One region of the Actinopolymorpha sp. B9G3 genome, then DNA from elsewhere that is predicted to be linked to it. Evidence: predicted binding sites of a transcription regulator. Region 1 holds the regulator's gene; the other holds the start of a gene.
What was found. Region 1 encodes LexA, which represses DNA repair genes until DNA is damaged. Its sites were predicted from a motif close to TCGAACANNTGTTCGA; they were not measured.
Positions count from the first base shown of each region.

Region 2: the regulator LexA is predicted to act here: its motif matches at 5,492-5,507, upstream of ABNF93_RS11545 (SAV_6107 family HEPN domain-containing protein).

Region 1 is NZ_JBEEAB010000002.1:561,985-576,789, forward strand. It holds gene ABNF93_RS05680 (hypothetical protein) at 2-175, shown strand; gene ABNF93_RS05685 (enolase C-terminal domain-like protein) at 198-1,520, opposite strand; gene hflX (GTPase HflX) at 1,971-3,365, shown strand; gene ABNF93_RS05695 (rhomboid family intramembrane serine protease) at 3,468-4,112, opposite strand; gene ABNF93_RS05700 (S9 family peptidase) at 4,443-6,290, opposite strand; gene ABNF93_RS05705 (ATP-dependent DNA helicase) at 6,352-8,628, shown strand; gene ABNF93_RS05710 (hypothetical protein) at 8,629-9,483, opposite strand; gene lexA (transcriptional repressor LexA) at 9,527-10,264, opposite strand; gene ABNF93_RS05720 (LysM peptidoglycan-binding domain-containing protein) at 10,631-11,179, shown strand; gene nrdR (transcriptional regulator NrdR) at 11,526-12,020, shown strand; gene ABNF93_RS05730 (vitamin B12-dependent ribonucleotide reductase) at 12,150-14,805, shown strand, end outside.
Region 2 is NZ_JBEEAB010000005.1:196,333-211,137, forward strand. It holds gene ABNF93_RS11520 (Rv2175c family DNA-binding protein) at 1-337, shown strand, start outside; gene ABNF93_RS11525 (barstar family protein) at 477-902, shown strand; gene ABNF93_RS11530 (polyprenyl synthetase family protein) at 1,091-2,260, opposite strand; gene metF (methylenetetrahydrofolate reductase [NAD(P)H]) at 2,309-3,226, shown strand; gene ABNF93_RS11540 (phytoene desaturase family protein) at 3,252-4,610, opposite strand; gene ABNF93_RS11545 (SAV_6107 family HEPN domain-containing protein) at 5,728-6,228, shown strand; gene ABNF93_RS11550 (methyltransferase domain-containing protein) at 6,293-7,102, shown strand; gene ABNF93_RS11555 (SCO2097 family morphological protein) at 7,313-7,750, shown strand; gene ABNF93_RS11560 (transglutaminase TgpA family protein) at 7,889-10,258, opposite strand; gene ABNF93_RS11565 (DUF58 domain-containing protein) at 10,255-11,691, opposite strand; gene ABNF93_RS11570 (AAA family ATPase) at 11,697-12,722, opposite strand; gene mraZ (division/cell wall cluster transcriptional repressor MraZ) at 13,261-13,701, shown strand; gene ABNF93_RS11580 (hypothetical protein) at 13,917-14,126, shown strand; gene rsmH (16S rRNA (cytosine(1402)-N(4))-methyltransferase RsmH) at 14,140-14,805, shown strand, end outside.

The DNA.
Region 1 (14,805 bases):
CATGGCGATGATTCCGCAGCAGGCCACCGAGGACGATGCCGGTGCGCTGCGTGAGCAACGCCGGCGGATCGTCCTGCGTCACGTCCGTTCCCGGGCCGCGTCCCGCCTCGCCCGCAGGTCCGCCGTGATCCGCACGGCGGTGTTGCTGCGTTCGATCGGCTACCACGAACGCTGAACCGCCTTGCCGCGCAGCCGGTTCATGGACGCTGAACGGTGCCGTCCGGCAGCCGGGTACGGGTCCAGGCGTCGTTCACCAACGGATCCACCGGCGGATACTTCGCCGCCAGCTTCTCGTCGAGATCGACACCGAACCCTGGTGTGTCACTGGGCCACAGGTGCCCGTCTCGCACCTCGGGACAGCCGGGGAAGACCTCGGCCGCCGCCTCGTTGAAGACGTGCTGCTCCTGGATGCCGAAGTTCGGCGCGGCCAGGTCGAGCGCCAGGTTGGCCGCATGCCCGACCGGTGAGACGTCGCCCGGACCGTGCCAGGCCGTACGAATGCCGAAGAGCTCGGCGGCCGACGCGAGCCGCCAGGCCGGCGTGAGCCCACCGATCGCGGAGATGTGGCACCGGACGAAGTCGATCAACCGGTCGCGCACAAGGGGGACGTACTCCGCCGGGTTCGTGAACAGCTCCCCGATCGCCAGCGGCGTCGCGGTCTGCGCGCGCACTGTCGGGAGCCAGCCGAGGTCCTCCGGCGCGAGAAGGTCCTCGAGGAAGAACAGGCGGAACGGCTCGAGCTCTTTTGCCAGGCGTACGGCCTGGGTGGGGTGCAGTCGTTCGTGCACGTCGTGCAGGAGGTGCACCGACGGTCCCAGCTGCTCGCGCAGGTGGGCGAAGAGTGCGGGCACCACCCGCAGGTAAGCGTGGGGTTCCCACGCGTTCGGTGTGAGGCTGGGTCGCACCCTGAGGTCGGCTTGGGGTGAGCCGCCACGCTCATCGCCGGCACCCGTCGACGCCGCGGACGGAGCTCCGTACGTCAGCGCACCTGGGATCGCGACCTGGCAGCGGACGTACCGGTAGCCGTCCTCGACGTACGCGCGCACGTTGTCCTCGACCTCGGCGGCGTCGCGTCCGGAGGCGTGGGCGTAGACGGGCACGGCCGTGCGGCAGCGTCCGCCGAGCAGCTGCCACACCGGTAGGCCGGCCTGCTTGCCCTTCAGGTCCCACAGCGCCATGTCGACACCAGAGAGCGCGTTGTTGAGGACCGGCCCCAGGCGCCAGTACGAACTCACCAGGAGTGACGACGCGATATCGGTGATATCGGCCGGGTCACGCCCGATCAGCTGGGGAGCGAGGTAGTCCTCGATCGCTGTGGCGACTGCCCGTGCACGTTGCGTGAACGTCGCGCAGCCGAGGCCGTAGAGCCCGGGTTCGGACGTCTCGATCTTCACGACCACCAGGGTGATCCGCTCCGGTGCGGTGAGGATCGTCCGTACGCCGGTGATCCGTACGCCGCTGTCCGACGACTGCCAGGGCGGAGCGGCGAGGGGTTGGGACTGCTCAGAGGGCGAACTCACTGGGTGATCCTTCCGGCCGTTGCCAAGCTGTGTTGCCGCATGTGGCGTGGGCAGAGGGGAGAGGGCTGGTGGCGTGAGGGACTGTACGAAGCGGATCGGGCGGTGCCTACCGGTCCACGCCGAACGGACAGGTATCGGTCATACCGGTTCCGGCGTCCAGGGCATGTCGGTGCAAGCGTGGCGTCGGAGCCGATGTCGGTGCTCACTTGGATGTCGGTGCTCACTTGGATGTCGGTGCTCACTCGGACGATATGCGGGTGCACGGAAACGGCCCGCGTGCCACGATGGAGGAAGCTACGGCGCCTCCGTAGCGTTGACTGGAGCAGGATGACTCTACGACCACACACGAACACCCAGGCCGAGCTGGCGCGACAGGGCGATGCCCCGGAGAGGCCAACCGAGAGTCGAATCGACCTCGATCCGATCATGGCTGTGCGGGAGGTACCGGGCATGGACGATCGCGCCGAGGCAGATCCCGCCACCGGTGAACTCGATCTCGAGGACCGTCAGGCGCTCCGCCGGGTAGCAGGCTTCTCGACCGAGCTCACCGACATCACCGAGGTGGAGTATCGGCGCCTCCAGCTCGAACGCGTCGTCCTCGTCGGCGTCTGGACAGACGGCAGCGTCGAAGACGCGGAAAACTCCCTCCGCGAACTCAAGCTGCTCGCCGAGACGGCGGGCGCGGAGGTCCTCGAAGGGCTGATCCAGCGGCGAAGCCGGCCCGACCAGGCCACCTACATCGGCCGCGGCAAGGTCGACGACGTCCGGTCCGACGTGATGATGACCGGTGCCGACACGGTGATCTGCGACGGCGAGCTGAGCCCTGCCCAGCTGCGCAACCTGGAAGAACGCATCAAGGTGAAGGTCATCGACCGCACCGCGTTGATCCTCGACATCTTCGCCCAACACGCCAAGAGCAAGGAGGGCAAGGCCCAGGTCGAGCTGGCCCAGCTGTCTTACTTCCTTCCCCGGCTGCGTGGTTGGGGTGGGCAGCTGTCCCGGCAGGCCGGCGGCCGCGCCGGCGGTGCCACCGGCGGTGTCGGCCTGCGTGGACCTGGTGAGACCAAGCTCGAGATCGACCGGCGCCGGATCCGTACCCGGATGGCCAAGCTACGCCGGGAGATCGTGGCGATGAAGACCAGCCGCGGGACGAAGCGCCTGCGCCGCCGCCGCAACGAAGTGCCCTCCGTCGCCATCGCCGGCTACACCAACGCCGGCAAGTCCTCTCTGCTCAACCGGCTCACCGGAGCAGGCGTACTCGTCGAGGACGCGTTGTTCGCCACCCTCGACCCGACGACGCGGCGGGCCAGCAGTCCCGACGGCAAGCTCTTCACACTGACCGACACCGTGGGTTTCGTACGCCATCTTCCGCACGAGTTGGTCGAGGCGTTCCGGTCGACGTTGGAGGAGGTCGCCGACGCCGACCTCGTGGTCCACGTCGTCGACGGCTCGCATGCCGACCCCGAAGGCCAGATCAGCACCGTCCGTGAGGTGCTGGCCGAGGCGGGCGCCGGCGACGTGCCGGAGATCGTCGCGATCAACAAGGCCGACCTCGCCGACCCGGTGGAGCTGGCCAGGCTGCAGACGCTGGTCCCGCGATCGGTCATTGTCTCCGCGCGGACCGGACACGGCATCGCCGAACTGCTGGAAGCGATTGGGACCGAACTCCCGCGCCCAGAGGTCGAGGTCAGTGCGCTCGTTCCCTACGCACGCGGCGACATCGTGGCGAAGGTCCATGAGCACGGCGAGGTACTCGAGATCGAGCACACCCCCGAAGGCACCAGGCTGCGCGCCCGGGTCAACCCAGGCCTCGCGGCCGCCCTGACCGGCTTCGCCGCCGGGTGAGGGTTGTCGCCGATCGGCCGCGCCCGCCCATGCAGGAACGACGCGGGTGACGTGCTGCGGTGGAGACGACGGGCGGTGCATGCCTACCGCCCCGTCACGTGGCTAGGACGCGCCCCAGCTGGTGGAGCGGGGAGACGTGGTACGCCGTGGAGAACCGCCGAGCAACCACGCACTGATGAGGCCGCCGACGGCGCCGAAGAAGTGTCCCTGCCAGGAGATCCCGGCCTGGGGTAGGAGCCCGCTGAGGAGCGCACCGCCCCAGAAGACGACCACCAGGATGCCGATCAGGAGCTGGCCCAGGCTGCGGTTGAAGATACCCCGCACGATGAGGTAGGTGGCATAGCCGAACACGATCCCGCTGGCGCCGACCGTGATCGAGCCGGGCGGCGACGTCAGCCACGTGCCGATCCCGCTCACCAGCGCCACGACGACGGTCACGCCCAGCAGATGGGCCGCGCCGCTCGCGGCGATGATCGCGCCGAGCATGAGCAGCGGGATCGTGTTGGAGATCAGGTGGCCGAAGCCCGCGTGGAGGAACGGCGCGGCGGCGATGCCGATCAGGCCGTCGGAGTCACGCGCCTGGATGCCGAAACCGTCGAGCGCCCCGCCGAGGAACGTGTCGAGGAACTCGCTCGCCCACATCAACCCGACCAACAGGACCAAAATCTTGAGACCGGCGACGCCGGGATCACCGAAGCGGTTGCCGGCACCGCGCCGGTCCGGCAGCGGCGAGTACGCAGACGACATGCATCCACCATGCCCGATCCGGGCAAGTCGCGCCGCTTGTGCGATCAGTTTCTTACCGGGTTTTCAAGTCCATCCGCTTCGGAACCCCGGCCTCGCGCCTGGTGGCACGGCGGACAGGCTGCCGGGGGCACGTGGCGGGCGTCGCGCGGGCGGACAGGCAGCCGGGGGCACGTGGTGGGCGTCGCGCGGGCGGACAGATGGCGGTCGGGCAGATGGCGGCCGGGCAGGCGGTGTCGCGTGGTGGGCCGTCACACGGGCGGCCGGATGGCGGTCTGGCGGCCGGAGTGGCGTAGTGGGTCCGCAACCGGGACCACGCGCTGGGAGGCTGGCTCAGCCCTCCGAACGCCCGCCCAGGTGCTCGGCCAGGAACCGCTCGGCCGCCGCGTAGTAGACCTCGCGGTTCTCCGGCCGGGCCAGGCCGTGCCCTTCGTCCGGGAAGAGAAGGTATTCGTGCGGAACGCCCTTGCTCTTCAGGGCCTCCACGATCTGCTCCGCTTCGGCCTGTTTGACCCGCGGGTCGTTCGCACCCTGCGCCACCAGGACCGGGATCGAGATGTCCTCGACCCGGGACAGGGGGGAGCGTTCCCAGAGCATGTCCTTCTCGGTCTCGGGGTCGCCGACCTTGGCGTACATCATCGCGACCATCGGCTTCCAGTACGGCGGGACCGCGGCCAGCAAAGTCAGGAGGTTGGACGGGCCGCACATGTCGACCGCACAGCGGAACACGTCGGGTGTGAAGGCGGCACCCGCCAGTGCGGCATACCCGCCGTAGGAACCGCCCATGATCCCGATCCGGTCCGGGTCGATGAACCCCTGCCCGCCGAGGTGTTCGATGGCGTCGAGCAGGTCGGTGTGCATCGTGCGGCCCCACTGCTTGTCGGCGGCGTTCCCGAACGCCTTGCCGTAGCCCGTCGACCCGCGGAAGTTGACCTGCACACATGCGTAGCCGCGGTTGGCGAGCCACTGCGCTTCGGCGTTGTAGCCCCAGGCGTCACGCGCCCATGGACCGCCGTGGACGTTGAGCACCGCGGGAAGGTGCTCGCGTTCGACGTCGGGCGGGAACGTCACGTAGCCGTGGATCTCAAGGCCGTCGCGCGCGGTGAAGGCGAACGGCTCCATGGGCGCGAGGGCGTACCCGCCGAGGTCCGGCTTGTGCGCGAACAGGAACCGGAGCCCGCCCGTCGACCGGTCGTACAGGTAGAAGCGGACCGGGCCGTCGGACGGCATGACCGACACCATCCAGAGCCGGTCGTCGCGTTCGGTGCGGTTGATGCCGAGCTCGCCGTCGATGCCGAGGGAGCTCCGGAGTTGTTCGACGGCCTGGCCGTACGCCTCGTCCAGAAACGTCCAGGACTTGCGATCCTTGTCGAAGATCACGGCCTGCGGCACGCGGGTCTCCGGGTCGAACTCCACGCCGTCCACGTCGTACGCGGAATCGGCGGCGAGCTCAGTCTCCTTGCCCGTCGCGAGGTCGACGCTCACCAGCCGGGCCGCGTTGGCGCCGAGAGAGGAGACGAGGTAAAGCGTGGTGCCGTCGCGGGAGAACCCGACCGGGCTGGTGGTGTTGGCGTCGTCGGCCGGAACCTCCAGCCAGGAATGGAACTCGCCATCCTCGTCGGCGAGGAAGAACACCACACCGCCGTCCTCGGTCACCGAGGCCGCACCCTGGATGGTGAGATCGGTGTCGGCGAGCCAGCCGACGTAGCCGGGATTGTCCCGGATCTTCTCCAGTTCGCCATTGGTGAGGTCCAGGCGGTAGACGTCATGGAGTTCAGGCCTGTCCCTGTTGATGGCGAGCAGCATCGTGGTCGGGTGCCAGCGGTTGTGGCCGAGGACCCGCACCTGCACGTTGTCGTACGGCGTCACACACCGCTCGGCGCCGGACTCCAGGTCGAGCAGGTGCAGGCGCCAGTTCTCGTCGCCGCCCTCGTCCTGCAGGTAGTACAACGTCCGGTCGTCGTGGCAGAAGCCGAAGACCCGGATACCGCGGCCGCGATCACGTGTCACCGGCATCGCCTGGTCCGGTTCGTCGACCGGGCCGACCCAGACGTTGAGCACGCCCTCGTCAGGAGCGAGGTAGCCCAGCCGGGTGCCGTCGGGGGAGACGGTGGGGGTGGCGTACGTCGGATTGCCGAACAGGACCGCGCGGGGGATCAGCGGTACGGCGTCGTAGGTCATGGGCAAATCCCACCACATGAGGGGCCGCCGGCGGGGAACCCGGGCGGTATAACCTCGCGGGATGGCCGAACCAGCGCGGGATTCCCGCGACGCCCCGCCATCGACGTCGGACCGGCCGGATCCCCGCGTGCGTGAGCTGCTCCAGGACGCTGTGACCGCGCTCGCCGGCACCGAGCGGCCCGGACAGGTGGTCATGGCTGAGGCCGTGACGCGCGCGATGGAGCGTGGTGAACACCTGGTCGTGCAGGCCGGAACGGGTACGGGGAAGTCCCTCGCCTATCTCGTTCCGGCGTTCCTGCATCCGGGTGGGGGCGAGCGACGCCCGGTCGTGGTGGCGACGGCCACGCTGGCGCTGCAGGCGCAGCTGGTCGGCCGTGACCTTCCCCAGCTCGTGGATGCGATCGAGAAGCGGCTCGGCCGGCGACCGTCGTACGCCATTTTGAAGGGACGGCACAACTACGCCTGTCTGCACCGGGTTCGTGACGGCGTACCCGACGAGCAGGGAGCCCTGGTCGAGAGAGTCGACACGGGGCCGCTCGGCCGGCAGGTCCTGACGTTGCGGAACTGGGCGAAGAACGAGGCACAGACCGGCGGCAACGGCGACCGCGACGCGGCGCCGACCCACCAGGACCGCGCCTGGGCGCAGGTGGCCGTGTCGTCGCGGGAATGCCTGGGCGCACAGCGCTGCCCCTATGGCGACGAGTGCTTCGCCGAGCGAGCCCGGGAGCGTGCGCTGGCCGCCGACGTGATCGTCACCAACCACGCACTGCTGGCGATCGACGCCCTGGAGAACGTCCCCGTGTTGCCCGACTACGACGTCGCGATCGTCGACGAGGCGCACGAGCTGGCCGCCAGGGTCACGAGCACGGCGTCGGCGGAGCTGGCGCCCGGCATGGTGCAGCGCGCGGCGCGCCGGGCCCGGTCCTTCTGCGACGGCGGCGAAGCCGATCCGTTGGAGGACGCGGGCGAGACCCTGCGCACCGCCCTCGCCTCTGCGGCGCTCGGTCGGGTGGAGTCCCTGGGTGGCGAGCTCGCCGCGGCGGTCGCGCTTGTCCGTGACAGTGCACGTGCGGCCTGGTCGGCGTTCCCTGGGGAGAAGAAGGACCCGGGGGGCGATGCCGAGAAGGAGTCGGGACGCCGCCAGGCGCGGGCCTACGTCGAACAGGTCCGTGACATCGCCGATCGGATCGCGGCGATGTCGCCCCACGACGTCGTGTGGGTGGCCGAACGCGAACGTGGAGGGCCTGAACTGTGTGTGGCGCCGCTGTCCGTGTCGGGCCTGCTGCGGGTGCACCTGATGGCCGAGCGGACGTGCATCCTCACCTCGGCGACGTTGAAGCTGGGCGGCGACTTCGACGCGGCGGCTCGGTCGGTGGGCCTGCGACCGGTCGACCGCCTCCCTGATCCGCCGGAAGGCCACGAACCGGTAGGCGACCAGCCAACAGGTGACGGGCCGGATGGTGACCGCCCAGAAGGTGACCGCCCAGAAGGTGACCGCCCAGAAGGTGACCGCCCAGAAGGTGACCGCCCAGAAGGTGACCGCCCAGACGGAGACCGGTCAGGACGTGCGGCTGGCCGTCACACAGGCGGTGCGAACGCAGAACCCGGCGGCGCTTCCACCGACCCGGCCGCGGCGGCGGGCACGGACGTCGTGGAACCCTTGCCGTGGCGTGCGCTCGATGTCGGTTCGCCGTTCGACTACGGCCGGCAGGCGATCCTCTATGTCGCTCGACGATTGCCGCCGCCGGGGCGTGGTGGCATCTCGGAGCGCACGTTGCAGGAGCTGGCACAGCTCATGGAGGCCTCGGGCGGCGGGACACTCGGCCTCTTCTCGTCCCGCCGCGCCGCGCAGGACGCCGCGGCAGCGGTTCGGGAACGCCTCGGCCTCGAGGTGCTCTGCCAGGGCGAGGGGCAGCTGGCGGAGCTGCATCGCCGGTTCGTGGACGAGCCGCGGACGTCGTTGTTCGGCACCTTGTCGCTCTGGCAGGGACTGGACGTGCCGGGCGACACCTGCCAGCTCGTGGTCATCGACCGCATTCCGTTCCCGCGTCCCGACGACCCGCTCGCCTCGGCCAGGCAGCGCGCCGTCGACGAGGCCGGCGGCAACGGCTTCATGGCGGTGGCGGCGACCCATGCCGCACTGCTGCTCGCCCAAGGCGTCGGCCGGCTGATCCGGCGTTCGTCCGACCGCGGGGTGGTCGCCGTGCTCGATCCCCGGCTGGTCACGGCCCGCTACGGCGGCTTCCTGCGGGCGTCACTGCCACCGATGTGGTTCACGCCCGACCGCGACGTCGCCGTCGGAGCGCTGCAGCGTTTGCGCGCCGCCCGCGACGCCTGATCAGTCCGGCATGCGTACGCAGATCGCGATCGGGGTCTGTTGGCGGCCCTGACCGAACGGGTTGTCCCGGAACAGTTCGCAGAAGAAGCCGGGGCGGCGATCGGTGTCGTGTCCCAATACGTCACGGCCGAGGTCGTTGGAGTCGATGACGACGGTGCCCGCCAGCGTCCCGGCGATGTCCTCGGGGAGCTGGGCAGTCACGGCGTCGGTGATGGCCGTGGCCACCTTGCCAGGGTCCTTGGGCGGAAGCTTCGCCGAGACATTGGACGGGAACGCCGAATAGGACGTCGGGCCGTCGATCGCGTTGACCCGGTGCCCGGCCACGACGTAGAACCATCCGCGCTGGCGGACGGCCTTGCCGACGACACTGGCTGCTGCCGCTGCCAGGATCCTGGGAAGGCCCGCCTCGTTGATCGCCAGCTGCATCGTCCAAGGGCTGCCGAGTCCGATGCCGTGCGGCGTGCGCTGGACCAGCCGGGAGAGGACCCTGGCCGCGGGTCCCGGGTCGATCTCCCAGGTGAAGTAGGACCGTCCCTGCGAGATCGCCACGATCTTCTCGCTCACCACGACGTACCACGGTCCCTCGAAGACCCCGCTGAAGTGGGGACTCTCCGCGACATGGCGCGCGGCATCGCGGACGTAGGCCGTCACGCGGGTCGGCACGTCGTCGCCGCGGGCGAAGAGTTCAGTCTGGAGGGGGATGCGTGCCCATCGCATCCCTTCGACCTCCACGACCAGACTCTTGCCGTCGTTCGGGGCCAACGGCTCCTTCGCCGGCGGTGGATCGTGCGGGACAGCGGACCGCGCGCGGTCAGCTCCTGACGTCGCGTCGGTCCCCGTCGTGGAGTTTGTCATGCTGCTCCCGGTCGTCAGGTGGTGTGCGCGGCACCCTGACAGGTCAGACGCGCCGCAGGACCGCGACGACCTTACCGAGGATCACGGCGTCGTCTCCAGGAATCGGCTCATAGGCCGGGTTGTGCGGCAGCAGCCAGACCTGCTTGCCGCGCCGGCTGTAGGTCTTGACGGTGGCCTCACCGTCGATCATCGCCGACACGATCTCGCCCAGCTCGGCCGTGGGTTGCTGGCGAACCACCACCCAGTCGCCGTCGCAGATGGCCGCCTCGACCATCGAGTCTCCCTTGACCTTGAGCAGGAACAGCTCACCTTCGCCCACCAGCTGACGGGGGAGCGGCATGATCTCCTCGACAGCCTGCTCGGCGAGGATCGGTCCACCGGCGGCGATCCGGCCTACCACGGGCACGAACGCCGGCGTGGGATGAGCGTCACCGCTGTCGGTCTCGTCGTACGTCGTCATCCGGGCACTCGAGACGGCCCGGCGGTGCGTGTCGGGGAACAAGACCTCGAGCGCGCGGGGTCGGTTGGGGTCGCGCCGGATGAACCCCTTGGTCTCGAGGACGCGGAGCTGGTGGGCGACCGATGAGGACGAGGTCAGACCGACGAGCTCGCCGATCTCGCGCATGGCAGGTGGATATCCCCGGTTTTCGACCGACTCGCGGATGACTTCCAGGATTCGGCGCTGCCTGGGCGTGAGGCCGGTGGCGTCCGGCGGCCCGTCGGGCAGTTCGCGCACGGCCGCGGTGGAGGAGTCGCGATCGGACTTCTTCCGCTTGGGCATAGCGGTGTTCTCCTTCCGAGGGTTTCCAGGAAGGGCTCCCGGGTTCCCGCCGGGTGCCCACATCGAGGAGCGTAGGGCCTCCGCCATCCACTTTCAAACATCTGTTCGACGGCGTGTCGCGAGCGTGTCGCGGACCGTGCAGGACGCCGGTCGCGCCCACCCGGCCGATGGGGGGTCTGCCTGGCCGACGTGGGCGGGGCTGGTCCTCTCTTATGGGAGAACCTGTGGCCTCGAACCTATTTTCGACCCTGCGGTCTGGCGGGCTGTCGGTGGGGTGGTGTAGAAAATCGTCCAGACGTTCGATCGAACAGTCGTTCGACGTCGAGCAAGGTCGAGGTTCGTTCCCTCGCCGTAGGAGGTCGGCACATGAGCAGCAGTGCGCCAGTCGTGCACATCGACGAGTTCCGTTCCCGGCGGACCTCTCGGGCGGGCGCGCCCCACCTCCCGGAGGCACTGTCGGGCAGTGGACGGCTCGAGGCGGTCCCCCGCAGGGCCGCCGCCGAGCGCACTCCGGCGCGAGCCCGGCGCGGTCCACGGCCGCGGTTGGTGCGGGCGTGTCATCGAGGGCTGGTGGCGGGTGAGCCCGTGCAGGCGCCGGTCACCCTGACCCGGCGGGGCCGGGTCGCCGTTCTGGTGATGACGCTGGTCTTCCTCGCGCTCGGCGTCCTCGGCTCGGTTGTCCTGTTGCAGGGCGCGTCGGCCGCCGACGCGGGCTCTGACGGTGGTCAGTCGGTCCGGACCAGGACGGTGACGGTGGCGCCAGGGCAGACGCTGTGGGAGATCGCCGCACGAGTGGATCCTGATGCCGACATCCGGGCCACGGTCGAGGAGATCTCCCGGCTCAATGGCCTGACGAGTGCCGGTGACCTGGAGATGGGCCAGTCACTCGTGGTCCCAGTTCGTTCCGGTGGCTGACATCGCCGCCCCGAAGGTCTGGCCGGCGACACGCCCGACTATCGCGGGTTCTGTCCCGCCTTGCGCCACCTGACCTGCAGCGACGCGGGGAGAGGAGTGTCGCCGGCGCGTCGAAGCTTGCATGGGTCTGGCGACCGACGTACGGTACCCCTAGATATGGTAGTTACAGAGCTGTAAGTCGTCCACAGGTTGTGATTCGAAGCCCACAGGTTCTCCCCAGGGAATCCACAGTCTCATCCCCAGGAGAAGCGCGATCTGGGCCCCGAACCAGGACATGTCGGGCAGATCTTGACGGCAGGGCCCGATCATCTGATCACCGCCGCCTGGACCCCGAGGAGCGCGCGTCATGCACTGCCCTTTCTGTCGACACCTCGACAGTCGCGTCGTCGACAGTCGTACGACCGACGACGGCACCGCGATCCGGCGCCGTCGCCAGTGCCCTGAGTGCGAGCGTCGCTTCACGACCGTCGAACAGGTCACCCTCGCCGTGGTGAAGCGCTGCGGAGTGACCGAGCCGTTCAGTCGGGACAAGGTCGCGGCCGGTGTGCGCAAGGCGTGCAAGGGACGGCCCGTCGACGAAGATGCCCTCGCGCTCCTCGCACAGCGCGTCGAGGACGAGATCCGGGCTAGCGGTTCGGCCGAAGTTCCGTCGCACGAAGTCGGGCTCGCGATCCTCGGTCCGCTGCGGGAACTCGACGAGGTCGCCTACATGCGGTTCGCAAGTGTCTACCGGAGCTTCGGGAGCCTGTCCGACTTCGAGACCGAGATCGCGCTTCTGCGCGCCGAGCGGGCCGAGACGGTTCCCGAACCCACACCCGAGCGGGAATCCGCCCACCCCTAGGAGCAGGGCCACGACGGCCGAACGGGACCAGGTGGAGAACGGCTCGCCACAGACCCGTTCCTGGGCAGGCGAGGGGAAGCGTCCGGACCAGGAACACCAACACACCAGAAGGAACCAAGGAGAGGCAGCATGACGGAGACGGTGAGCGGCTCAACCCGCGGGGGGGCGAGGGGACGTACGAATAAGGGGCTGAAGATCTCGAGGGTCTTCACGAAGCCCGGTTCGCACCCCTACGACGAGGTGACCTGGGAGCGCCGTGACGTCGTACAGCAGAACTGGAAGACCGGCGAGACCGTCTTCAGCCAGAAGGGCGTGGAGTTTCCCGACTTCTGGTCGGTGAACGCCTCGACGATCGTCACCACGAAGTACTTTCGGGGTGCCGTCGACACCCCGCAGCGGGAACAGAGCCTGAAACAGCTCATCGACCGGGTGGTCAAGACCTACCGACAGGCAGGCGAGGAGCACGGATACTTCGCGACTCCGGCAGACGCCGAGATCTTCGACCATGAGCTCACCTGGATGCTGCTGCACCAGTACTTCAGCTTCAACAGCCCCGTCTGGTTCAACGTCGGCACGCCGTCGCCGCAGCAGGTGAGCGCCTGCTTCATCCTGGCGGTCGACGACTCGATGGACTCGATCCTCAACTGGTACAAGGAAGAGGGCCTGATCTTCAAGGGCGGCTCCGGCTCGGGTGTGAACCTCTCCCGCATCCGTGCCAGCCGCGAACTGCTCTCCTCCGGCGGCACGGCGTCCGGGCCGGTGTCGTTCATGCGCGGTGCGGACGCCTCGGCCGGGACCATCAAGTCCGGCGGGGCGACCCGGCGCGCGGCGAAGATGGTGATCCTCGACGTCGACCACCCCGACGTGGAGGAGTTCATCGAGACGAAGGCGCGCGAGGAGGACAAGATCCGCGCGCTTCGTGACGCCGGCTTCGACATGGACCTCGGCGGAGCCGACATCCACTCGGTGCAGTACCAGAACGCCAACAACTCCGTGCGGGTCTCCGACGAGTTCATGCGTGCGGTCGAGGACGGCGCGCCGTTCGGCCTGCGGGCCCGGATCACCGGGGACGTTCTGGAGAAGGTCGACGCCAGGGGGCTCTTCCGCAAGATCTCCGACGCGGCATGGGGTTGTGCCGACCCCGGCCTGCAGTACGACGACACGATCAACGACTGGCACACCTGCCCCGAGACCGGTCGGATCACGGCGTCCAACCCGTGCTCGGAATACCTTCACCTGGACAACTCCTCGTGCAACCTCGCCTCGCTCAACCTGCTGAAGTTCCTGACCGATGACGGGCGCTTCGAGACCGACACCTTCGTCAAGGCGGTCGAGCTCGTCATCACCGCGATGGACATCTCGATCTGCTTCGCCGACTTCCCCACCCAGGCGATCGGTGACACGACGCGGGCCTACCGCCAGCTCGGCATCGGCTACGCCAACCTCGGCGCCCTGCTGATGGCCACCGGGCACGGCTATGACTCCGAAGGCGGCCGGGCGCTCGCGGCGGCGATCACCTCGCTGATGACGGGCACCGCCTACAAGCGGTCCGCCGAGCTGGCGGGGATCGTCGGTCCGTACGACGGCTACGCACGCAACGCCGAGCCGCACAAGCGGGTCATGCGCAAGCACGCCGCTGCCAACGACGCCGTACGCTCGATCGGGGCGATGGACCGCGAGGTTCTCAAGGCGGCAGGCGCGGCCTGGGACGGCGCGTTGAAGATCGGCCAGAAGAACGGCTACCGCAACTCCCAGGCCAGCGTGATCGCACCGACCGGCACGATCGGTCTGGCGATGGACTGCGACACGACCGGCGTCGAGCCTGACCTGGCGCTCGTGAAGTTCAAGAAGCTGGTCGGCGGCGGGTCGATGCAGATCGTCAACAACACGATCCCGCGCGCGCTCGACAAGCTCGGCTACCAGCAGGAGCAGGTCGAGGCGATCGTCGAGTACATCTCCGAGCACGGCCACGTCATCGATGCACCAGGGCTCAGGCCGGAACACTACGAAGTGTTCGACTGCGCCATGGGCACTCGGGCGATCAAGCCGATGGGCCACGTGAAGATGATGGCGGCGGTGCAACCGTTCGTCAGTGGCGCCATCAGCAAGACCGTGAACATGCCCGAGACGGCGACGGTCGAAGAGGTGGAGGAGATCTACTTCCAGGGTTGGAAGCTCGGCCTCAAGGCACTCGCGATCTACCGCGACAACTGCAAGGTCGGTCAGCCGCTCTCCGATGCGCGGGCGAAGAAGAAGCCCGCGTCAGAGGGGTCCAGGGCAGGCACCGCCGAAGCGGAGAAGGAGGTCGTGGTCGAGTACCGTCCGACGCGCCGGCGCCTGCCCAAGTCTCGGCCGTCGCGCACGACATCGTTCACCGTGGGCGGTGCCGAGGGTTACATGACGGCCGGCTCCTACCCCGACGACGGGTTGGGCGAGGTCTTCCTCAAGCTCGGCAAGCAGGGGTCCACGCTCGCGGGTGTCATGGACGCCTTCTCCATCGCGGTGTCGATCGCCTTGCAGTACGGCGTTCCGCTGGAGACCTTCGTCCAGAAGTTCACCAACCTGCGGTTCGACCCGGCAGGCATGACCGATGACGCCGACGTCCGCATGGCGCAGTCGATCATGGACTACATCTTCCGGCGGCTGGCTCTCGACTACCTGTCGTTCGAGAAGCGTGCGGCCCTCGGCATCTACTCGGCCGAGGAACGGCAGCGTCAGCTCGAGACGGGTTCGTACGAACCGATCCCGGAACCTGACGATGCCAGCGACATCGGCGATGCGGCCT
Region 2 (14,805 bases), on a different contig from region 1:
CCTCGTCCCCGCCTGGCTGAACCTCCCCGAGGTGGCCGAGCGGCTCGGTGTGGGCGTCAACCGCGTACGCCAGCTCCTGCGCGACAGGGAGCTGATCGCCCTGCCGCACGGGGAGCGGGGAGTGCTCCACGTCCCGGCCGACTTCCTGGCCGGTGACCGGGTGGTCAAAGGCCTGGCGGGGACACTCACGGTCCTCCATGACGCCGGCTATGACGAGGTGGAAGCCGTCCGATGGCTCCACACGCCCGATGACGGCCTCGATGGCACACCGATCGCGGCGCTGGCTGACAACCGCGGTCGGCAGGTACGCCGGCAGGCCCAGGCGCTCGGCTTCTGACCACACGCCGGCACTGGCGCCGTCACTTCACTGGCGCCGTCAGCTCACCGGCCGTTTCGACACGGAACTTTTCACACCGGCCTGCGTGGACGCGGAGCCGGGGAACGGGCGCGGGGGAGCTGCCCGGAAGGAGTGGGCGATGCCTGAGCTGGACAAGTTGCTCGCTGGGGAACAGGCCCCCGGCGTCTACCAGTGGCGGTCCGCACCGAGCGAGGCGAAGGTGAAAGCGGCCGCCGAGCAGGCTGGCTGGCGCTTCGTCGAGTTCGACACGACTACCGTGGTCGACAAGGCGGGACTCCTCGACACCGTTGCCGCGACGTTCGGGTTCCCGACGTACTTCGGGCGCAACTTCGACGCGTTCGCCGACTGCCTGAGCGAGGTGCGCGACGACGCGGGGATCCTTGTGCTGTGGGAGGGATGGGCGGGTCTCGCCGAGCTCAACCCGCAGACCGCCCGCATGGCGCTCGACGTGTTCTCCGATCGCGCCAGGGAGAAGCAGTGGGGCCCCTTCGCCGTCCTGCTCGCCGGCACGGGACCCGAACTCGACGTCCCCACGTTCGACTAGGGGGTGTCCCGTGGATCAGGGTCGGATAGCGAGCGGCGTATCCGCGCCCGGCTGGCAAGGCCGAGGAGGAGTCAAGAGCGGTGTCCTCTTGGCGACGACGAGAACGCAGCCAGGCGGGATGCGGGACGTCGCGAGCCCGGCCAAGATCCAGGGGAAACCCCCTAGCCCTGAGGACGCACCGGGCGGTGCTAGCCGGAGCGCTGCGTCGCCAGCCGGGCGAGCTCACCGAGGGCCGAGCGCGCGTCCTCGGTCGCGACCGGGGCCTTCGCGAGCGCGGTCGACGCGGCGTCGGTGAGCTCGGCGATGAGCCGCTCCACCGTGGCGAGCGCACCGGTGGCCACGATCACGTCCCGCAGCTCGGCCACCCCACCGGAGTCGAGGTCCCGGTCGCCGAAGCACGTGCGGAACCGCTCGGCCTGTGCTGGTGTCGCGGCCTCGAGCGTCTTGGCGACGAGGACCGTGCGCTTGCCTTCCCGCAGGTCGTCGCCCGCGGGCTTACCGGTCACCTGGGGATCGCCGAAGATGCCGAGTACGTCGTCTCGGAGTTGGAACGCCTCACCGAGCGGAATGCCGTACGCCGAGTACGCGGCCAGCAACTGGGGCGACGCACCGGCGAGGACCCCGCCGAGATGGAGCGGCCGTTCGACGGTGTACTTCGCGCTCTTGTACCTCACCACCCGCATCGCCGCCGGAACTGACGACGTTCCCGCCGCCTGGTTCACCAGGTCGAGATACTGACCGGCCATCACTTCCGTACGCATCAGGTCGAAGTACCTGAAGGCCGCCAGCAGCCGGTCGTTGGGCAGGCCGCAGCCGCGCAGCATCTCGTCTGACCAGCACAGGCACAGGTCGCCCAGGAGCAGGGCGGCACCGATACCGAACGGCTCCGCCGGACCGTCCCAGCGCCTGGTCGCGTGCAGGCTCGCGAACTGCCTGTGCACCGACGGCCTTCCGCGCCGGGTGTCGGAGGCGTCCATCACGTCGTCATGCACGATCGCCGCGGTCTGGAGGAGTTCGAGCGCGGCCGAGGCGGTCACGATCCGCGGATCGTCCGCCTCGCCGCCGGCACCACGCCAGCCCCAGGAGCAGAACGCCGGCCGCAGTCGCTTGCCGCCCGCGACGAACGAACGGACCACGTCCAGTTGGACGTCGAGCTCGGGGTCGATCGCCCGCAGCTCGGCGGCCCGCTCGTCGAGGAACCGGTCGAGGGCGGCGTCGACCCGCTGCCGCAGGCCCGGAAGATCGAGAACGTGGCCGGCATCGGCCCGCCGGTGCCCGGGCGCTGTTTCGCCCGCGGCAGCTGCCTCTGCGCCGGCCGGTGCGGGCGGCGGCCAGGGCACGTGCGTCGTGTTCGGCACGTCCGCCAGCCTAGACGGCACGGACCCGCCGGCCAGTAACCTGGGCGCATGGCTCTAGGACTGCACTCGACGAGACCTGCCACCACCACGATCCGCGACCTGCTCGCTCGCGGTGACCGTTCGTATTCGTTCGAGTTCTTTCCACCGAAGAACGATCAGGGTGAACAACAACTCTGGCGGGCGTTGCGTGAGCTGGAGACGCTCGCGCCGACGTTCGTCTCGGTGACCTACGGTGCCGGCGGCTCCACCCGGGACCGCACCGTGCGGATCACCGGGCAGATCGCCGCCGAGACGACTCTCACCCCCGTCGCCCATCTCACGTGTGTCGGACATTCCCGGGCCGAGCTGCGGTCGGTGATCGGCGCGTACGCCGATGCGGGCATCGGCAACGTGCTGGCTCTGCGGGGGGATCCCGAAGGCGGAGCCGGCCAGCCGTGGACACCACACCCTGAGGGCCTCGACCACGCCGACGAACTGGTCGAGCTGCTCTGCCAGCTGGGCGAGTTCTGTGTGGGTGTCGCGGCGTTTCCCGAGGGCCACCCGGAAGCGGTCAGCCTCGACGCCGACGCCGAGTTCCTTGCCCGCAAGGCGGCGGCTGGCGCCGACTTCGCGGTCACCCAGTTTTTCTTCAACGCCGACGACTACCTCGCCCTGGTGGACCGGGCGAGCCGGTACGGCTGCGACATCCCGATCATTCCGGGAATCATGCCGGTGACGAACGTGCGCCAGATCCAGCGGTTCGCGACACTGTCGGGCGCGGAGTTCCCCGGCTGGCTCGCCGACCGGTTGCTGGCGGTGGAGGACGACCCGGCCGCCGTACGCGCGATCGGCGTGGAGGTCGCCACCGACCTGTGCCTGAAGCTGCTCGCCGGCGGCGCCCCGGGCCTGCACTTCTACACGCTCAACCGGTCGACCGCCACCCGGGAGATCTACTCGAACGTCGCTCAGGCCGGCGTTCGCCACTGACGGTCCGGCGCGTTCGCGCGGCGCCTCACGCGCGGCCGATCTCCGTGGCGACCGCCGCGGCTCCCAACAACACCTCGGGCACACCAGGACCCGGATGCGCCGTGGCGCCGACCATGAACAGCCCGCGCACAGCCGTGTGGTTGCGGGCGACGCCGAGGCCCCGGACGGCCCCCCGCCACGCCGGTCCGTAGCTCGTCGCGTCGCCGTCGACGCGGGCGACGACCCGGTCGCGGATGTCCCACCCGCGCCGGGCCAGGAGCTCCAGCGGATCCGCGGTGGTCCCGGTTCCCCCGTTGCGGTGCACGATGATGCTCACGGCGCGATGGCCCGCCGGGGCGAGGCTCGGGTCGTCGGGTGCGCGCACCACCACCGTCGGTGACTCACGGGCGTCGTCTCCGTGGAAGACGGTCTCGTGCGGGAGGTCGTCCGCTGCGTCGGCCAGACCGACGTGGACGAGTGGGGGAGGCGACGCGTCCCGCAGCGTCCGGGCGGAGCGGCGCATGGCCCGCGGCGGCCGGGCCAGGAGGCCGCGGGCAACGGTGCGTACGTCGACGCCGGACACGACGACATCAGCCGCCAGGCGCTCCCCGCCACGCAGCTCCACACCAGTGACGGCACCGTCGCCCCGGATCGCCACCGCCTCGGCCTCGAGACGTACGGTCACGGCACGTTCGTCGAGCCGCTGGCCCAGGGCGTCGACAAGTGCGCCGAACCCGCCCGCGCAGGTCCAGATGCCGAACGTCCGTTCGACGTACGCCCGCACCGCCGTGAAGCTTGGCGCGTCCGCGGGGCCGGAACCCGTCGCGAGCACCGGATACTCGAGCAGCTTCCTGGCACGGACGTCGGTCAGTCGGCGCCGGGCAAAGGCCCGCAACGACCGGCCGCGAACGAGGACCCGCACCCCAGTGGGGCCGAGGCTTCCTACGCCGGAGAACGGAACCTCGAGCACCCGGGTCCGCAGCAACTCCCAGGTCGGGGCGAGTTCGTCGACGACCGCCTCCCAGGCCGCACCCGTGGTGGAGCCGAGCGCTGCCTCGACCGCGCGTCGTTGGCCGGATCTGCTGCCCACTGGAAGGTCAAGGGCGGTGCCGTCGGAGAAGACGTGCCGGCGCGGCGTGGGTAGCGGCGCGAGTTCGAGGACCCGCTCCAGCGGTCGGCCCGACTTGCGGAACAGGTCACGCAACGTGGCTGGCAGTGTCACCGCGGCTGGTCCAGCATCCCAGCGGAACCGGCCGACTGCGGGGTCGTCGCATTCGGCCGTACGCACGACCCCGCCGAGGTGGGAGGAACGCTCCAGCAGGGTGACGGCGTGTCCCAGCTTGGCGAGGCGCGCGGCTGCCGCCAGGCCGCCCAGCCCGCCTCCGATCACCACGACCCGAGCCACAGACGTCGGAGCGTAGTCGTTCGCGGACGCCCGGCGTGTCGGGGGTGCCCAGGGATTCCCCTGGGGAACTACCTAGGAACGAATGAGTACCTCGCCGGATAGTCGCGAAACCTTCCAGTCGCGAGGATTTCGGACATGGAACGACCACGGCCCGTGGCAACGCGCGGCGGACAAGGACAGCCCTAGTCAGGCGGCGCGACGACACCTCGGCGGCCGAGGTTGCGAGCGGTGGAGCGGTTGGGCCCCCACGGGGGTGGGGCCCAGCCGCTTCGCCATGTCTGGGGTGTGCGGCGCCGCGCGGGCCGCCCCGCCCGGGAGACAGCCCGCGCGGACTCTGTGGGGCCGACGGCCGATCACCTGCTGCCCGACACCACCGGCGCGTCGTGCCCGCAGCGCCAGGCCCTGGGGGTGAGCGTGCAGCCCCGACGCCGTACGCCAGCGCCTCGTCGACGCCGAGATCCCGTGCCGGCGGCAGGACGCTCGACGACGCCGGAGTTGTAGCCGGTTCACCGCTGGAGTGGGGGCCCACGGACCGGGGGAGACCGCGTCCGGCCGCGGTTCATGATCAACAGGTAGGTAACGGGGAAACATGGCCCGCGATCGCCAGGTTTCCGCCTCTTGATCATGAACCTGGATCTCGGGACGGTTGGCCGCCAGCCGCCAGCCGCCAGCCGCCAGCCGGCGGTCGCCAGCCGCCAGCCGACGGTCGGCGGTCGGCGGTCGGCGGTCGACGGTCGACGGTCGACGGTTGACTGTCGGCGGTTGTCGGTGGTCCCTGCGAGACTCCGGGCCGTGATCGCAACAGGGCAGCGTGCGCAGTCCTCAGACCGCGGCGACGGGCTCTTGACCTGGTTGTCGCGCCGGGCTACATTTGCCATTGTTCGAACATGCGTTCGATCTCGTCCGTCGGGGAGTCGGGTCCCCGGCGGGCGAACTGCCCGGTGCGACAGCTCGACCCTGTCGCGGCGGGCGCCAGTTGGGTCCGGGCGAGGTGCGCAGGGCAGGGGAAGTGCCTCGCCCGGCGGCTGGTGCGACGAGCTCGAAGCCGAGGTTGTCGCCGGGCGCGTGCCGACTGCGTTGCGTCGGTGCCGTCCGGCTTTCGTGAAAGGAGTCCCGCATGCGGACGCACGCGACACCTGAGTTTCAGGCACCGCTCGGACCGGGCGTCTTCGTCGCGCTGGAGCGTGCCCGGGCCTCCCTCGCCGAGGCGGAGTTGGCCGCGACGCCTGCAGAGCGCTACGTCGCCGCGCACATCGCAGCGCTGCGCACCGCCGCCGCGGTCCTGGCCGGACGGTCCAGGCCAAGCGGCCGGCGCGGGCAGCGCGATGCCTGGACGATGCTCGCCCGCGTCACGCCGGAGCTGGGCGAGTGGGCGGCCTTCTTCGCGGCCGGCGCGGGTAAGCGGGCGGCCGCCGAGGCCGGTCTGCGTCAGGCGGTGACCGACCGGGAGGCGGCCGATCTCGTCCGCGATGCCGAACGCTTTCTGGCAGACGTCGAACGGCTGCTCGAACTCCCGCATCAACCGCCCCTGCCGAGGGACGGAGACCTCCTCGACGAGCCGGGCGAGGTGAGCCGCGCCGCCGTGCCGCAGCCGCGGGCTCGCGACACGGCCGCCTGACCTCTGGGCGCCTGGACAAATAGGCTGGTAGCAGTTGTCCATGCGAACGAGGAGGCACAGTCCCGTGCCCGAGTGCGGCCGGTCCGCTGATGGCTCTGACCCCCGCGCACAACGTGGAGAGGCGGCCAGCGGCGCGGGCCATCGTCGTGCCGTCCGCAGCGAGGTGGTTTGGCGCCTGGTTCGCACGATCCTGGCCGAGCAGTCCGCCGTAGCAGGGCACGCCCAGCTCGACGTCGTCGACGCTGGTGGTGGCACTGGTCACCTCGCCGTTCCGCTCGCCGAGCTCGGACACCGGGTCACCGTCGTCGATCCCAGTCCTGACTCGCTCGCTGCGCTGAAGCGGCGGGCCGACGAGGCAGCGGTCACCGGTTCCGTCCAGGCTGTGCAGGGCGATGTCACGGACCTGCCGGAGCTTGTCGGCGCGGCGGGCGCCGACCTCGTGCTGTGCCACAGCGTCCTCGAGGTCGTCGATGACCCGGGCGCTGCCCTCGAGTCGATGGCGGCTGTCCTGCGCCCGGGCGCCGCCCTCAGTCTGGTGGCCGCGAACCGGTACGCCGTCGTCCTGGCCAAGGTCATTGGCGGGCACTTGTCCGACGCCCGCGCCGTCCTGGCGGAGCCGGCCGAAGGGTGGCAGCCGGAGGGGCCGACGCCGCGCAGGTTCACCGCCACCCAACTCCGCCGGGCGGTCGGGAACGTCGGGCTTGTCGTCCTTGCCGAGCACGGTGTGCGGGTATTCGCCGATCTGGCCCCAGCGACCCTCGCCGACGAGCCGTCGGCCGCCGCGGCACTGCTCGAACTGGAGGCAGCTGCCGCGGAACACCCGACGTTCCGTGCCATCGCGACCCAGATCCACCTGCTTGCTCGGCGAGTGTGATCAACCGCTGATCGTCAGGTACCGTGTGACCCGCGAGCGACCATCCGGGCCTGGCTCCATATGCGTGACATATGCGGAACAGTGCGCCGGTAACCGTCGAACGTGAGAGGTCGGCTACCGTGCTGGTCCAAGCCTGCTTAGACTGCATCTAGGCCCCGAAGATCGAACACAGCAAAGCTCGAAACACGGCAGTGTCCCGTTGGAGGTCAGGTGCCTCTCTCCGACCACGAGCAGCGGTTGCTCGAGCAGATGGAGCGGGCCCTTGCTGCCGAGGACCCTAAGCTCGCCTCGGCGCTGCGAGGGGTCGATCTACGCACCCGACAACGCCGCCGCGCAGCACTCGGTGCGGTGGTGTTTGTTGTCGGCATGGTGCTGATGCTCGGCGGCGCGATCATGATGACGACCGGGCGCAGTGTCGCCGCCTACATCGTGGTCAGCGTGCTCGGCTTCCTTGTCATGCTGGTGTCGGCCTACTACGTCGCGACCAGTGTGCGGCACATGCCCGCGGCCGGCGAGATGTCCAAGGTCGTCCCCATTCGCGGGCGCGGCGGCCGGCGACCCAAGGCCAAGGCGAAGGCGAAGGCCAGTGGGACGTTCATGCAACGCATGGAGGAACGCTGGAGACGACGCCGCGAGTCCGGCTTCTGACCGACTCGCTCCTCTGAGCTGGCTCTCAGGTCCGGCACTTGGCGGAGAATCCGCGTCTTGCCGCTGTTTCCAGGGCGGCACCCTTTCAGGGCGGCACCCTTGAGGGCGGCAACTGCTTCCACGGTAGGGCTGCCACACTCAGTGCGCGGCGGGTGTCCTCCGGCGGCGCCAGGGCAGCTGGAGCACCTGCCTGACCGAGCGTGCGCCCGCGGTGTCCATCCGGTCGAGCAGCCCGAACACCGGACGCCACAGCCGAGGTAGCTGGCGGCCCAGCGACGGGGGCAGCAGCACGGCCCGCGCCTGCTGAGCGCGTGAGCCGGTAGACCGCAACGCCTGCGTCACCGCCTTGAGCGGTTCTGTGACGTCGCCCGCCGAGCCGGGATCGGGGGCGTACCGACTCCGCTCCACGGCCTCGACGACCTCCTGCAGGCTTGCAACAGCGTCCTGGGGCACCTTGGGCCGCAGCCGGGCGCCGGTGGCCCGCGGGGTCGCGGCATCGTCCCAGGTCAGCCCGGCGTCGATACTCGAGTCGGCAAGTTCCCGCCAGGCCCCCTCGACCAGTCGGCCCGGCGGCTGGCGTGGCGACAACCTGACCTGCCTGATCGCCGTGCGGACGAGGAACGGCACCGCCGCGACCAACAGGACGCACGCGAGGATCAGGAACGGAACCGGACTGATGCCCGGGTCGGCAGGTGTCTGCGGAGCGCCCCGGAGCGGGTCGTCCTCACCTGGCAGCGGCGCGGGACTGGCACTGCTGGTGGTGTCCTGGCTGGGGTCGTCCGGGTCGACTGTCGTCTCGGGGGTCGGAGCCGACGGGGTGTCCGAGTCCGGGACGGTCCACGACGGGGCGAGCCCGGTCTGAGCCTGCGGTGTCGGCTCGAACCGCACCCACCCATAGCCGGTGAAGTACAGCTCCGGCCAGGCATGCGAGTCGTGCGCGGTCACCAGCCAGCGGTTGTCCGGCTGCCGGGTCCCGGCCATGTAGCCCACACCGACCCGCGCGGGGATGCCGAGCGAGCGGGCCATGATCGCCATCGTCGCCGCGAACTGCTCGCAGTAGCCGCGCTTGTCGGCGAGGAACTCCAGCATCGCTGGTTCGCCGTGCCCTGACTCGACGTTGATGTCGTAGGAGAAATCGGTACGGAACCAGCTCTGCAGCGCGATCGCCTTGTCGTAGTTGGTCTTCGCATCGCCCACCTGGCGAAGGGCAATGTTCTTGACCTGTTCGGGAAGCGGCGGCAGCTCGGTGTAGCGGCTGAACACCGCCTCCGGCGCGAGACCTGCGGCATCGAGCTCGCCTGGTTTGAGTCCGAGCTTGAGCGTGCTCACGTCATACATCAGACCGGCCGAGCTCTTCCCTCGGCTCACGATGTCGAGCGTGTCGGGGTCGTAGCCCCACTCGCCAGGAGCCTTGAGCGTGGTCGCGGGATACGGGGACGGCAGCCAGCGGGACTCGAGCGCATCGGTGACCTGGAACGTCGTACGCACGTTGGTCCGGGGGACCGACTGGCTGAGGCCCGGAGGGTCGGGCAGCCGACTGGACTCGCCCGGTTCGTTCTCGATGTTCCGGACACTGCGCTGGGACGGACGCCACCGCTCGCCGTCGAACTCGTCGAGCGTGACGAGCTTGATGTAGTCGGGTGTGTCCGTCGTGGTGCGGTAGGTGAGGACGGGGACGTTCTGGGGGAGCCTCAGGTCGCGCCGGAGGTCGACGATCGGGTTGTCGACCTTGATGGTCTGGCCGCTCGTGCCGAAGCCGCCGCCTTCCCCCTGGCCGAAGATCCCTTCCGGAAGTGCCGGCATCAGGGCGGGTACCACGACGGCGAGCCCGATGACCATCGCGCCGACGCGGCGGCCGGTCTGGCCGAACAGCGACGCCTGCACGTTGTCCTGCGGCCCGGCCACGTCGTCGGCGATCCCGATCACCCGGCCCCATCGACTCAGGCGTTCGCGGCTCTCACTGACGAGGAGGATGACGTAGCCGATCGCCGCCGGAATGAACGCCAGCGCCGAGATGCCGCCTGAGACGGTGGTGGCCGGAATGCTGTAGAGCAGCAGCAGCGGAAGTCCCGCCCAGGGTGCCAGACGGAACGTGGCGCACATGGTGTCGACGGAAATGGCGACGAGGCCGATGCCCAGGGCCGTCACCATGGCGAGATCATGGTCATAGGGCACGGGCGCGGCGTACCGGACGACGACGAGCAGCCCTTCGTTGATGCGTTCGGTCAGAGCTTCGACCGAGCCCCCGCTCGGCAGGAAGCCGAACCGGAGATCCTCGTGCGCATAGACCAGGATGAACGCCCAACCGAGCGCCGCCAGCTGGCCGAGCGGGACGAGCAGGTGGGGGGTGCCGAGTTGGCGAAGGCCGAAGCCGGTGGCCCCGACGAAGAGCAGGACGAGCACCGCGGACCCGAGCCATTCCTGACCTTGGTAGGCCGGAAGCAGGGCCAGACAGGCGAGGAACGTGGCGGCCACTCCCGCGATGGTGTTTCGCAGTGCTTCGTTCACGTCGCCGGTCCTCCCACCATGTCGCTCCGCGGGGATGTGGGCCCGTCGGCCGTGGGCACCGCACCCGTGAGGGGAGGGGCGGAGCCGTCCGTCGGCACGCCGACGGTCGGGTAGCCCACCGGTCTGGTGGTGCCGCTGGCCGGAGCGGAGGAGGACCCGCCCTGCCCGTACCCTTCGCCGACGACGAGCTGGGTCCAGACGTGCGGCACCGGGTCACCCGAACGCGCGACGACGGTCCGCCAGCCACCGCCGCGCAGGATCCGCAACGCTTCGGAGAGCTGCTCGGCGACCGCCGCGGGTGAGCGCTCCTTGGACATGGCCCAGCTCGGCGCGTCGACGACGATGGCCAACCCGGACGCCGAACGCTGCCGGATACGGACCATGGCCTCGGCCTCGGGCGGTGTGATGACGCCCAGGACGGCGATGAGCAGGCCGTACGAATTGTCGTGGGGAAGGCTCAGCGAACCGTGGGTGAGCTGGCCGATCGACGACGGGCCGACCACGGCCAGCGCGTCGAGCAGGTGCCCCTCGGCCTCTGCGGACGGACCGGACTCCCGGGCGGCCGTGGCGACGGAGGCGCCGGCGTCGGTCGCGAGCCGCAGGGAGTACCCCCGCCGCAGCAGGTGGGCGCCGATCGACGCCGCGGCGCTGACCGACCACTCGAACGAGGACGCCGGTCCGCTGCCCCGGTGACCGATGCGGCGGGTGTCGAGGATGACCGTGGCGCGACTCTGCCACGGCTGGTCCTCGCGCCGGACCATGAGCTCACCGCGACGGGCGCTCGACCGCCAGTGCACCCGACGCAGGTCGTCGCCGTCACGGTATTCGCGGACGGTGACGTCTTCTTCGCCGTCGGCCGCCGCGGCGCGGGGGCGGCTCTCGCCGTTGGTCGCCCACTCACCGCCGATCCGCGCCGAGACGAGCGGATGGACCTCCGGTGTCACGAGCAGCGTGTCCTGTGCCTTGAACGAACGGGTGAGCTCGACCAGGCCGAACGGATCGGTCACCCGCAGCGTCAGGGGGCCGAGCGTGAAGCGCCCCCGGACGTCGGAACGCACGGAGTAGCCGACGTCGCGGCGCCACCGGGCGGACATCCGGTCGAGGACGAACCGGGGCCGCGCACCGAGGACGTATGGCACGTGGTCCTCGAGCAGCAGCAGCCCGGTGGGCATCCGGCCGACGTTCTCCAGCCGCAGCCGGACGTGACTGGCTTGGCCGACCGGAACACGCACCGGTTGGATCGTGCGGCTGGCCGCGATCCGGTAGCGGGTCCGCGCGACGACGAGGACGGTCACGATCGGAAGCGCGACCAGGAAGATCGCGACCCTGAGCAGGTCCTTCTGGCCGAGGGCGAGAGCACAGACGGCGGCGGCGACTCCTGCGGCGACGAACGCACGGCCGCGGGTGGTGAGGGAGGAGAACCGGCCGCCCATCGGGCTCACCGGGCGCGGCGCTGGGGGTCGGGTACCGGCACGGTACGGACGAGGTCGGAGACGACCTGTTCTGCCGTACGACGCGCGATCTGGGCCTCGGCGGCAGGCAGCAGCCGGTGGGCCAGGACGGGGATGGCGAGAGTCTGGATATCGTCCGGCAGGACGTACTCGCGGTCGTCGAGCGCGGCCGCGGCCCGGGCCGCCCGGATCAGGTGCAGCGTCGCGCGCGGCGACGCGCCGAGTCGGAGATCAGGGGAGTGCCGGGTGGCGGTCACGAGGGCGATGGCGTACTGCTTCACTGCCTCAGCGACGTAGACGCCCTGCACGATGTCGATGAGCTTGGCGATCTCGCGGGCGTCGGTGACGGGTTCGAGATCGTCGAGCGGCGAGTTGGCGCCGTGGGCGTCGAGCATCTCCAACTCCGCCTGCGCGCTCGGGTATCCCATCGAGACCCGGGCCATGAACCTGTCCCGCTGTGCCTCCGGCAGGGGATAGGTGCCTTCCATCTCGATCGGGTTCTGGGTCGCGATGACCATGAACGGCAGTTCGAGGTGGTACGTCGTGCCGTCGACGGTGACCTGGGCCTCTTCCATGCACTCGAGCAGGGCCGACTGCGTCTTGGGCGAGGCACGGTTGATCTCGTCGCCGACCACGATGTTGGCGAAGATGCCACCCGGCCGGAACTCGAAGTCGTGGTTCTCCTGGTTGTAGACCGACACGCCCGTGACGTCGCTCGGCAACAGGTCGGGGGTGAACTGGATCCGCCGGACGCTGCAGTCGATCGAGCGCGCGAGCGCCTTCGACAGCATCGTCTTTCCGACGCCAGGGACGTCTTCGATGAGCAGATGACCTTCGGCGAGCAGGACCGTGAGCGCGACCTTGACGACGTCTGGTTTGCCCTCGATCACGCTTTCGACGGCTTCCCTCACCCGGCTGGCGGTCTGGGCGAGATAGGGAAAGTCGGCCGCGGGGGCCCAGCGTCTTTCGGTCGGTCGCTTCGTCGGCTCAATGATCGGGCCGGTCGACACCATGGCCTCCCTTAACCGGCAGTGCCGCGACAAACGGCTATTGGTCCGAGTCTCTCAGGTTCGAGCGGTCTGCGGGGCGGTGGTTCGCCGAGTTGTCGCCAACCGTGACCGCGCGTCCGCCCGCGTGAACGTCCGGCCCCGGTCTATCCAGAGCACTGCATAAAGGCCCGCGCCCAACCTGCGCCGGATTCGTGCTGTCTGGCGCGACTGTGCCGGCTTGACCTCTTCGTTCGAACCGTACGTCTTCGATCTCGGTTTGTGTTCATCAGGGGGCCACATTCGGCACGGGAGGTTTCTCCTGTCCCAGTGGACACGTCCGGTCGGACCAAGTTGTTCACCGCCGGTTGATTGTTCCGGCACGCCGGCCGGCGTGCCCCTCCATCGCCCTCCCTTTCGCACCACCCCTTCTGACCTGCGCCTTCACGACGCAAACAGTGGCGCGACCGGTGCGGCACGCGTCAAGGATGATTGACGGTGGAGGGAAGTGGGGTAAAGTGGCGGCCAGTGGTGGAGAGCGGCACCTGGTGAGCATCTGGGGGAGGTGGCGGCCACGTTTCTCGGCACCCACACCCCTCGGCTCGACGAGAAGGGCCGGCTTTTCCTCCCAGCAAAATTCCGGGAAGAGCTGGCGGAGGGGCTTGTGGTCACTCGTGGGCAGGAACGTTGCCTCTACGTCTGGCCGACCCCGGAGTTCGCCCGGTTGACCGACCAGATGCGGCAGGCACCAGTCACCAACAAGGCCGCACGCGACTACCTGCGGATGTTGTTCGCCGGTGCATCGGATGAGAAGCCCGACAAGCAGGGGCGGGTCACCATCCCGCCGATGCTTCGCGAGTACGCCGGACTGACCCGCGAGTGTGTGGTCATCGGCGCCATGAACCGGGTGGAGATCTGGGATGCCGAGGCATGGGCGCGCTACTCCACCGAGCAGGAACAGACCTTCTCCGACCTGAGTGAGGAGGTGCTCCCGGGGATTCTCTGAGCCGGCGCACGAGCGTCACCAGCCGGCGACACCTGAGACCCACCACTAACGACATTCGCAGATACGAGACCCACCGGTTACTCGTGCGGCGAGGTCTCCAGCCCGCTCCCTGCGCATTCTGACGCACCTTCCCCGGCGCCAGACGGCGGCTTCCCCGGGCGAGCGGGCGGGGACCTGGCCGCACGGCCATCGAAAGTGCAACACAAGGGGGCGACGTGAACCCATCCGGTCACGCGCGACGCGAGCGAGCCGACACCGTCGTAGGCCTCGCGGACATGGCGACACTGCCAGACCTTCACCGGTCTGCCGACGACGTCTCCGTCCGCGCCGCCGTCCGGGCACGTGCCACGGTGATCGCGTTCTCCCTCGGGGCGTCCATCGCGACGACTGCCGTACTCGCCACCATGCTGGGCCTTGCCCGTTGAGGTGGCGGACCAGATGAACGCATGCGCCGACCATCCCGTCCACGTGCCCGTCCTGGCCGACCGCGTGGTTGAGCTGCTCGCGCCGGTCCTTGGCCGGCCGGGTGGCGGCGTTGTCGTCGACACGACACTCGGCCTCGGTGGACACGCGGAGCTACTGCTGCGGGAGTTTCCTGACGCGCGCCTCATCGGACTCGACCGTGACCCGCATGCTCTCGACGCGGCGAGGGAGCGGCTGGACGAGTTCGGTGAGCGCTCCACTTTGCTCCACGCGGTCTACGACGAGATTCCCGACGTGCTCGACCAACTCGGCCTCACCGAGGTCGACGCCGTGCTCTTCGACCTCGGTGTGTCCTCGCTCCAGCTCGACGACCCGAGCCGTGGCTTCGCCTACAGCCGCGACGTCACCCTCGACATGCGGATGGACCCCACCAGGGGCATCACCGCGGCCGAGGTTCTCAACACCTACTCGGTAACCGACCTCACCAGGATCCTGCGCGACTACGGCGAGGAACGGTTCGCCCGGCGGATCGCCGAGCGGATCGTGCGCGAGCGAGCCGATACACCCTTCACGACCAGTGCCCGACTCGTCGACCTCATCCGGGGGGCAATCCCGGCCGCGAAACGTCAGGTCGGAGGCCACCCGGCCAAGCGCACCTTCCAGGCGCTGCGGATCGAGGTC